Linked DNA regions of Streptomyces venezuelae. The protein of the gene in region 1 interacts with the protein of each later gene in a pairwise test. Links are inferred from orthologs where the notes say so. Each region holds a gene or a part of one and is shown in the gene's direction. Other genes may lie near its edges.

What was found. The genes of interacting proteins can lie anywhere in the genome.
Region 2: the proteins of rimP (region 1) and rpsL interact in binary tests that used the Escherichia coli proteins (3 or more experiments, as listed by UniProt). The link is inferred for Streptomyces venezuelae from one-to-one orthologs.

Annotation. Positions count from the first base shown.
Region 1 is NZ_CP029194.1:2,443,839-2,449,582, reverse strand. The notes cover bases 2,755-5,552. They hold rimP (ribosome maturation factor RimP), read left to right. Parts: upstream 2,755-3,803; coding sequence 3,804-4,301; downstream 4,302-5,552. Other genes in these bases: DEJ46_RS10730 (YlxR family protein), read left to right, coding at 5,374-5,552; nusA (transcription termination factor NusA), read left to right, coding at 4,304-5,299; DEJ46_RS10745 (hypothetical protein), read right to left, coding at 3,044-3,634; DEJ46_RS10750 (ferritin-like domain-containing protein), read right to left, coding at 2,755-3,047. Also shown: DEJ46_RS10765 (proline--tRNA ligase), read left to right, coding at 1-569; DEJ46_RS10760 (slipin family protein), read right to left, coding at 666-1,592; DEJ46_RS10755 (aminoglycoside phosphotransferase family protein), read right to left, coding at 1,660-2,559; more of DEJ46_RS10750, read right to left, coding at 2,631-2,754; more of DEJ46_RS10730, read left to right, coding at 5,553-5,655.
Region 2 is NZ_CP029194.1:3,530,616-3,534,663, reverse strand. Bases 680-3,601 are described here. They hold rpsL (30S ribosomal protein S12), read left to right. Parts: upstream 680-1,915; coding sequence 1,916-2,287; downstream 2,288-3,601. Other genes in these bases: fusA (elongation factor G), read left to right, coding at 2,800-3,601; rpsG (30S ribosomal protein S7), read left to right, coding at 2,290-2,760; DEJ46_RS15745 (helix-turn-helix domain-containing protein), read left to right, coding at 1,077-1,526; DEJ46_RS15750 (WhiB family transcriptional regulator), read right to left, coding at 680-824. Also shown: DEJ46_RS15755 (hypothetical protein), read right to left, coding at 1-544; more of DEJ46_RS15750, read right to left, coding at 537-679; more of fusA, read left to right, coding at 3,602-4,048. UniProt on the Escherichia coli protein: With S4 and S5 plays an important role in translational accuracy. Interacts with and stabilizes bases of the 16S rRNA that are involved in tRNA selection in the A site and with the mRNA backbone.

The DNA of each region.
Region 1 (5,744 bases):
GTGACTTCGAGGTCGAGGAGTACGTCGACGTCGTCGTCGTCCAGGAGGGCGACGCGTGCCCCAAGTGCGGCACCGGCCTGAAGCTGGACCGCGCCATCGAGATCGGCCACATCTTCCAGCTGGGCCGCAAGTACGCCGACGCCCTCAAGCTCGACGTCCTCGGCCAGAACGGCAAGCCGGTCCGCGTGACCATGGGCTCGTACGGCATCGGCGTCACCCGCGCCGTGGCCGCGCTCGCCGAGCAGACCGCCGACGAGAAGGGCCTGTGCTGGGCCGCCGAGGTCGCCCCGGCCGACGTCCACGTCGTCGCCGCCGGCAAGGCCCTCCAGACCGAGCTGGCCCTGGAGGTCTCCGACAAGCTGGCCGCCGCCGGCCTGCGCGTCCTGACCGACGACCGCGCGGGCGTCTCCCCGGGCGTCAAGTTCACCGACGCGGAGCTCATCGGCGTCCCGAAGATCCTGGTCGCGGGCCGCCGCTCCGGCGAGGGCGTCGTGGAGCTGAAGGACCGCCGCACGGGCGAGCGCGAGGAGCTCACGGTCGACGAGGCGATCGCCCGCCTCACCGCCTGACCGCGGGGCACATGACACGACGGAGGGGCGGGGCCTCGGGCCCCGCCCCTCCCTCGTGCGCTGCTCGTGGACGCGTACCGCCTGCCCGTGACGGGCTCAGGTCACGTCCTCGTGCGGTACCGGATCCACCGACGCGCCCGTCAGGTCCTCGACCGCGTCCATCGCGGCCGCCCGACCCCTGAGATACGCCTCGCTCAGCGGTGGCGGTGGCGGTGGCGGTGGTGGCGACAGCGCCTCCGCGTGCTCGCCCGCTTCCCCGGCCGCCGGTGTCGCGCGCTCCAGGAACCTCAGGAGCTCCACCGGGATCGGCAGGACCAGCGTCGAGTTCTTCTCCGCCGACACCGCCATCACCGTCTGCAACAGCCTCAGCTGCAGCGCCGCCGGCTGCTCCGACATCACCGCGGCCGCCTCCGCCAGCTTCTTCGACGCCTGGAGCTCCGCGTCCGCGTTGATCACCCGCGCCCGCCGCTCCCGGTCCGCCTCCGCCTGCCGGGCCATCGAGCGCTTCATCGTCTCCGGCAGGGACACGTCCTTGATCTCGACCCGGTCGATGGCGACGCCCCAGCCCATCGCCGGGCTGTCGAGCATCAGCTCGAGGCCCTGGTTGAGCTTCTCCCGGTTGGACAGCAGATCGTCCAGGTCGCTCTTGCCGATGATCGACCGCAGCGAGGTCTGCGCCATCTGCGAGACGGCGAACTTGTAGTCCTCCACCCGCACCAGCGCGTCCGCCGCGTCGACCACCTTGAAGTACACGACCGCGTCCACCCGCACCGTGACGTTGTCCCGGGTGATGCCCTCCTGCGCGGGCACCGGCATCGTGACGATCTGCATGTTGACCTTGTGGAGGCGGTCGACGACCGGCACGATCATCGTGAATCCGGGCGGGCGGATCTCCTGGCGCAGCCGGCCGAAGCGGAAGACGACCCCGCGCTCGTACTGCTTCACGACCCGCGCCGCCGCGCCCGCGTACACCGCGACCGCCGCGGCCGCGCCGGCGGCCGCCATCAGCAGCTCTTCGATCATCACGGCCCCCTGGAGCCGAGCCGACAGTACGCCGAGAACCGGCGAACGTTACAAGAAGGGTATTCCCCTACAGCCAGCTCGCGAACTCCATGAGCAGCTCGGCGTCCTGCCGCCGCCCCGCCGTGAACGCCCGCGTCCCCGACTCGACCGCGCGGAACAGCGTCCAGCCGCGCAGCCGCTCCCGGTCCATGTCCAGCGAGTCCGCCAGCTTGTTCACCCGCCGCCGGGCCGTCGAGGCGCCCGCCGACGCGCCCACCAGGTCCTCGACCCGGTCGCGGACGAGCCGGGCCAGGTCGTAGGCGCGCTCGCCGACGAGCGGCTCGGGTCCGACGGCGAGCCAGGGGGCGCGGTCGCCGCCCAGCACCTTGCCCTGGCGGAAACAGCCGTGCAGCAGCAGCGACTCGTCCGGGGCGGCCACCAGCTCCTCACGGGCGGCGAGCGCCGCCGCCGTCAGCTCACCGGCCGCCGGGTCCGCGCGGTACGGCTCCATCGCCGCGGCCTGCCGCTCCGTCCGCTCGGCCACCGACTCGAAGCCGTGTCCGGCCGGCGGCTCCACCCACAGCTTCCGTACGGTCCCGGCGGCCTCCAGGAGCGCCTTGGCCTCCGGCAGGGAGCGCAGCGACACCTCGGGGTGCAGCCGTTCGAGGACGAGCCCGCCGTCCGGGGTCTCGTCGAGCAGCCGGACGGCGCCCCAGCCGTTCCAGTGCGCGAGCGCGTCCCGCTCCAGCTCGGGCCGGGCGAAGGGCGGTGCGATCTTCAGCGCGGCGGGGGAGTCGTCGGGGCGCCGGACGAGGAGGACCAGACTGCTCCGCCCGCCCGGGGCCATCACCCGCTCGGCGTCGAGGGACGCGTGGTCGAGCACGGTCCGCGCGTGTTCCGGCAGCGGCCCGAGCCACTCGGTCGCCGCGGTGTCCCCGTACGTCTCACCGAGCGCTCGTACGAGTCGCTGCGGCGGTTCGAAAGCCATGCGTGCGTTGTCCTTCTGACGTTCGGTCTGACGGTCCGTCCGACGATCGGCCGGCCCGGTCGGGGCCGGACTCACATCCGCTCGGCGAGCCCAGGAAAGGTTACGTCGCGGCCGCGCCAGCGGACGGCACGGACCGCCGCCTCCCGCAGCGCGGCGGCCGCCTCGCTCCGCAGCGGGCCCCGGCCGGCCCGGACGAGGTCGGAGTACACCCCGGCCACCCGGTCCTCCAGGACGGCCGCGAGCCGTACGGCGCCGGCCGTGTCGGCGACCGGGAACGGCAGCTCGTACGCGGCCGCCGCGGCAACCGGCGTGCCGCCGAGGTCGCGCACGGTGCGGCGCAGCGCCTCCCGGCGGGCCCGGTGGGCCTCGAAGGCGGTGGTGGCCTCGGCCTTGCGCGCCGTACCGATCCGGCCGCCGACGACCCCGTATCCGTACACCGCCGCGTGTTCGGCGGCCAGGGCCGCCTGGGCGGCGTCGAGGGCGCTCATGCCGGTGCTCCTTCGGTCAGCAGGTAGGCGTGCGCGGCGCCCGCGGCCGCCACGGAAGCGAGCAGTCGCGCGTACTCGGGCGGGGCCGCGACCAGGGCGTTCGTGTGCCTGTCGGAGGCCTCGCGCTCGGCCGCCGCGAGTTCCTTGAGGGCCGCGCGGGGATCGGCGGGCACCGGTACCGGCGGCGGCTTCGGGCCGGAGGAGGCGGCGGCGGAGGCCGACGGGGAGACCGTCGCGGAGGCCGAGGGGGACGCGGCCGCCGGGGTCACCGGGGTCACCGTCGTCCCGCCCTCGCCCAGGGCCTTCGCGTGCGCCGCCACCGAGCGCCGCAGCGGCGTCAGCCGGGGCGCGAGCGCGGGATGCGCGGCGAGCACCGCGTCGTAACGTTCCAGCAGGCCCCGCGCGGCGGTCACCGAGCGGAGCCGCAGCGCCGCCTCGGCGCGCGCCACCCGTTCGGCCTCCAGTCGGGCGGCGCTCGGCTTCCTCGTACCGCCGTCGCCGCCGGCGTCGGAGGTGCAGCCCACGAGGGCCGCCGCGCCCGCCGCCGCGCCCGCCCTGAGGAGTGCGCGCCTGCCCGTCGTCGTCACGCTCTCTCCCTCGTCCGTCGTGCGTCGTCGAAGATCGTCGAGATCACCGCAGGCGAGCGTACCCGCGGGCCCCGGAGCGGTGGACGGCAACACCCTCCGGGACCGGATACCCTTTGGTCTGACACGCGACGAAACCCACAACAGCACACGCGGCCGAGGAGTCACCCGGATGAGCACCACCCAGAGCGACAGGCTGCGCGGACTCATTGAGCCGCTCGTCCACGCGAAGGACCTGGATCTGGAAGAGATCGAGGTGTCCCGGGCCGGCCGTCGCGGACTGCTGCGCGTGGTCGTCGATTCGGAAGAGGGCGTCGAGCTGGACGTCTGCGCCGAGCTGAGCCGTGAGATCTCCGAGAAGCTCGACGAGACCGATGTGATGGGCGAGGGCGAGTACGTCCTCGAAGTCAGCTCTCCCGGCGCCGACCGCCCCCTGACCGAGCACCGCCACTACGTGCGGGCCACCGGCCGGCTGGCCAAGCTCCAGCTCGCCGCGGGCGAGGAGTTCGTCGCCCGGATCCTCGCCGTGGACGAGGACGGCCTCGACCTCGAAGTGCCGGGCGTGAAGGGGCGCAAGCCCACCGCCCGCCGGGTCGAGTTCGCCGACATCGCCAAGGCGCGTGTCGAGATCGAGTTCAACCGCAAGGACAAGAAGGAAGAGGAGGCGTAGCCGTGGACATCGACGTGAAGCTGCTCAAGGGCTTGGCGAATGAGAAGGAGATCTCCTTCGACCTGCTGGTCGAGGCGATCGAGTCGGCCCTCCTCATCGCCTACCACCGCACCCCCGACGCCCGCCGCCACGCGCGCGTGGAGCTGAACCGGCAGACCGGTCACGTGACGGTGTGGGCGAAGGAAGACCCCTCCGAGCTGGAGGAGGGCCAGGAGCCCAAGGACTTCGACGACACCCCGTCGGACTTCGGCCGGATCGCGGCGAGCACCGCCCGCCAGGTGATCCAGCAGCGACTGCGGGACGCCGAGAACGACGTGACGTTCGGCGAGTACGCGCGCCGCGAGGGCGACGTCGTCGCCGGTGTGGTGCAGCAGGGCAAGGACCCGAAGAACGTCCTGGTCCGGCTGGACGACAAGCTGGAGGCCATCCTCCCGGTGCAGGAGCAGGTGCCGGGCGAGGACTACTCGCACGGTCTGCGGCTGCGCACGTACGTCGTCCGGGTGGCCCGCGGTGTCCGCGGTCCGTCCGTCACCCTCTCGCGCACGCACCCCAATCTGGTGAAGAAGCTCTTCGCCCTGGAGGTGCCGGAGATCGCCGACGGTTCCGTCGAGATCTCGGCCATCGCCCGTGAGGCGGGTCACCGCACCAAGATCGCCGTGCGGGCCACCCGTTCGGGTCTGAACGCCAAGGGTGCCTGCATCGGCCCGATGGGCAGCCGCGTCCGCAACGTGATGGCGGAGCTGCTCGGCGAGAAGATCGACATCGTCGACTGGTCGGACGACCCGGCCGAGATGGTGGCGAACGCGCTCTCCCCGGCGCGGGTCTCCAAGGTCGAGGTCGTCGACCTGGCCGCCCGGTCCGCCCGGGTGACGGTGCCCGACTACCAGCTGTCGCTGGCGATCGGCAAGGAGGGGCAGAACGCCCGCCTGGCCGCGCGCCTCACCGGCTGGCGGATCGACATCCGTCCGGACACCGAGCCGGCCGGTCCGGAGGACTGAGACCGTTTTTGGCCATCAGTTGTTCGATTCTTGCCCCGAACGGGTGAGGTCGGTACGGGGAGGTAGACTTAATCGTGTCTGGCCGGACGCAAGCCCGCGTATGCCCTGAACGAACCTGTGTGGGATGTCGGGAGCGAGCGGCCAAGAGCGATCTGCTGCGGATCGTGGTGAATAAGGACGAGTGTGTTCCGGATCATCGCGGTACGCTGCCCGGCCGGGGTGCGTACCTGCACCCCGCCGTGGTCTGTCTCGACCTGGCGGTCCGCCGCCGAGCGTTCCCCAGGGCCTTCAAGGTCCAGGGCCCGCTCGACACAGCGGAACTCCGTCACCACGTCGAGCCATCGGCACCGCAGTGAAGAAGTACGGCACGGATCACCGTGCGGTCAGGTACCTCGCGAGTTGGAAGTAGGTCGAGATTGCGATGAGCACTCGATGAGTACGCGAT
Region 2 (4,048 bases), 1.1 Mb from region 1 along the record:
CCAGCGTCCGCGCGCACCGGCGGGCCATCCGCCGGATCTCGTCCCGGACGTGCCGGGCGAGGACCGGGTGGCCGGCGACGGCGTCGAGCAGTCCGACGATCCGCCGCAGCCGCTCGATCACCCCGGCGCGGCGCGGCCTCGGCAGGGCGAGCCGGGCGCAGACCGCCTCCTCCAGCTCCACCACACCGTCGGTGATGTCCCGGATGGCGTCGGAGATGTGGAGCCGGATGGGGGCGGCGCCGTGCCCGGGGACGGAGAGGCCGTGCCGCTGTTCGAGGAGCAGCGCCTCGCGCCGCTCCTCGCGGATCAGCTCGTCGCGGCCGGGATGCGGGGCGGTGGGGGCGGTCCCGGCGGGGGAGCGGCGGCCGGGCGCCAGCTCCTCGGAGAGCTCGGGGAACTGCCGTACGAGGGAGGCGGTCCAGAGGGTGATGTCCCGCAGTACGAGCTCGACGGTGCGGTCCGAGCGGTCGGCGTGCTCGGCGGCGGTGCGGTACGTACTGTCTGCGGGGTCCGTGCGGTCCGCGCGGTCGGTGAGGTCAGCCACGGCGGCGGCCCCCCGCCTTCGCGACGGCCTTCTCGACGGCCTTCGCGACGCGCTCCACGTCCGCGGCGCGGCCGTTGCGCCACAGGCGGCCCGCGCAGACGCCGTCGAAGTAGCTCTCGGCCGGGGCCACGGCCGCCTCGCACTCGCGGCGGACGGGACAGTCGGCGCAGGCGCGCAGTGCCGGGGCGGCGTCCTTGGGCCGACGGGCGAAGACGACGGACGGGGAGAGGCCGGCGCACGCGGCGGAGGCCTGCCAGGGGGACGGGTCGGTCGGGAACAAGAGGGTTCTCCACGGTCCGGGGCCACCGGGGCGTCCATGGGGCCGGTGGGGCTTCTGGGGCTCAGGGGGCCGGCGAGTGCGGCGGAGAGCAGCCTGACACGTTGCGTGCGAGCGCGCAACAAACTTGTGGTGACGCCCTGACCGGGTCTTCATCGATTCGACACTATTGCGTGCCCGAAAGCACGTAATTCCGTGCGCGCAAGCACGCTAAAGTGTGGGATCCGGAGGGTGGGGAGTAAGGGAGCGGTACACATGACCAGTCAAGGGCTCGACGAATTCGCGGGCTGGGTCGAAGGCCTGATGAGAGCGCGCGGATACGACATCGACAGTCCCCGCGGCGGCGGGAAGTCCCGGATCGCCGACGAGGCCGGGGTGCACCGCGCCGCCGTGACCCGCCTGCTCCAGCGGCAGAGCATGCCCGACCTGGAGACCATGCGCCGGATCGCCCCGCTCCTCGGGGTCTCCGTGCGGGACATGCTGATCCGGTCCGGCCGGGTCACCCCCGAGGAGCTGCCGCTGGCGGACGACCTCCTGCCGCCCGACGACTGGCAGCCGACCATGGAGGACTTCGCCCGCTGGCTCGGCGTGCCCGACGAGCGCCTGGGTGTCTTCGTCAAGGTCGTGAACCAGTTCCTGGAGCCCGACGAGGAGGGCCTGGAGGACGTCGCCGCCGTCGAGGCGCGGCGCACCGCGCGCGACTGACCGCCGCCGGCGCGGCGGTACGGGGCGGCCCACCGCGCCCCCGCCGCGCCCCGGTCGGTCCCCCGCGGCGCCCGGGCCGTGCCGCGGTCGGGCCCGGCCGCGCCCCGGTCGGGCTCCCGCTGCGGCTCCGCCGCGCCCGGCTCCGCGCGCGTGGCCATTTGTTTTGACCGGAGTCCGTGCGATAGGTACGCTCAAGCCTTGTGCCTGGGGTGTGCCTGGGCTCGCGTGCGTGTCTTCCGCCGCACAGCGAGTCCGTGAAACGGCCACCGTGATCCGCGCCGCCTTTTCCGCCTACGGCGGAGGTCCGCGAGATTCGACACACCCGACCGCGTGGGTCGGCGCGTGTTCCAGGTTAGTTTCACCGACGGCACACAGAAACCGGAGAAGTAGTGCCTACGATCCAGCAGCTGGTCCGTAAGGGCCGGCAGGACAAGGTCGAGAAGAACAAGACGCCCGCACTCGAGGGTTCCCCTCAGCGTCGCGGCGTCTGCACGCGTGTGTTCACGACCACCCCGAAGAAGCCGAACTCGGCCCTCCGTAAGGTCGCGCGTGTGCGTCTGACCTCGGGCATCGAGGTCACGGCCTACATCCCGGGTGAGGGTCACAACCTGCAGGAGCACTCCATCGTGCTCGTGCGTGGTGGCCGTGTGAAGGACCTGCCGGGTGTTCGTTACAAGATCATCCGCGGTTCCCTCGACACGCAGGGCGTCAAGAACCGTAAGCAGGCTCGCAGCCGCTACGGCGCCAAGAAGGAGAAGTAAGAATGCCTCGTAAGGGCCCCGCCCCGAAGCGCCCGGTCATCATCGACCCGGTCTACAGCTCTCCTCTTGTCACCTCGCTGATCAACAAGATCCTGCTGGACGGCAAGCGTTCCACCGCCGAGCGCATCGTGTACGGCGCCATGGAGGGTCTTCGTGAGAAGACCGGCCAGGACCCGGTCATCACGCTGAAGCGCGCTCTCGAGAACGTCAAGCCGTCCCTCGAGGTCAAGTCCCGTCGTGTCGGTGGCGCCACCTACCAGGTGCCGATCGAGGTCAAGCCGGGCCGCGCGTCCACGCTGGCCCTCCGCTGGCTCGTCGGTTACTCCCGCGCCCGTCGCGAGAAGACCATGACCGAGCGCCTCCTGAACGAGCTCCTCGACGCCTCCAACGGCCTCGGTGCTTCGGTCAAGAAGCGTGAGGACACGCACAAGATGGCCGAGTCCAACAAGGCCTTCGCGCACTACCGCTGGTAGTCGCAACCCACATCGAGACCGAGAGAAGACTGAGCCGATATGGCTACCACTTCGCTTGACCTTGCCAAGGTGCGCAACATCGGCATCATGGCTCACATCGACGCGGGCAAGACGACCACCACCGAGCGGATCCTGTTCTACACCGGCGTCTCGTACAAGATCGGTGAAGTCCACGACGGCGCTGCCACGATGGACTGGATGGAGCAGGAGCAGGAGCGCGGCATCACGATCACGTCCGCCGCGACGACCTGCCACTGGCCGCTCGAGAATGTCGATCACACGATCAACATCATCGACACGCCGGGTCACGTCGACTTCACCGTCGAGGTGGAGCGTTCGCTGCGCGTGCTCGACGGTGCTGTCACCGTGTTCGACGGCGTGGCCGGCGTCGAGCCCCAGTCCGAGACCGTTTGGCGTCAGGCGGACCGCTACGGCGTTCCGCGTATCTGCTTCGTCAACAAGCTCGACCGTACCGGTGCCGACTTCCTGCGCTGCGTCGACATGATCGTGGAGCGCCTCGGCGCGACCCCGATCGTCATGCAGCTGCCGATCGGCGCCGAGATGGACTTCCAGGGCGTCATCGACCTGGTCCGCATGAAGGCGCTTGTCTGGTCCGCCGAGGCCAGCAAGGGTGAGATGTACGACGTCGTCGACATCCCGGCGGACAAGCTCGAGCTTGCCGACGAGTACCGCGCCAAGATGGTCGAGACCATCGCGGAGAACGACGAGGAGCTCATGGAGCTCTTCCTCGAGGGCACCGAGCCCACCGAGGAGCAGCTCTACGCCGCCGTCCGTCGCATCACCATTGCCTCCGGCAAGGGTGGCGACACCACGGTGACCCCCGTCTTCTGTGGCACCGCGTTCAAGAACAAGGGCGTCCAGCCCCTGCTCGACGCGGTCGTGCGCTACCTCCCCTCGCCCCTGGACGTCGAGGCCATCGAGGGCCACGACGTCAAGGACGCCGAGGTCGTCGTGAAGCGCAAGCCGTCCGACGACGAGCCGCTGTCGGCCCTCGCGTTCAAGATCGCGAGCGACCCGCACCTCGGCAAGCTCACCTTCGTCCGGATCTACTCCGGTCGCCTGGAGGCCGGCACCGCGGTGCTGAACTCCGTCAAGGGCAAGAAGGAGCGCATCGGCAAGATCTACCGCATGCACGCGAACAAGCGTGAGGAGATCGACTCGGTGGGCGCCGGCGACATCGTCGCCGTCATGGGCCTGAAGCAGACCACCACCGGTGAGACGCTGTGCGACGAGAAGAACCCGGTCATCCTGGAGTCCATGGACTTCC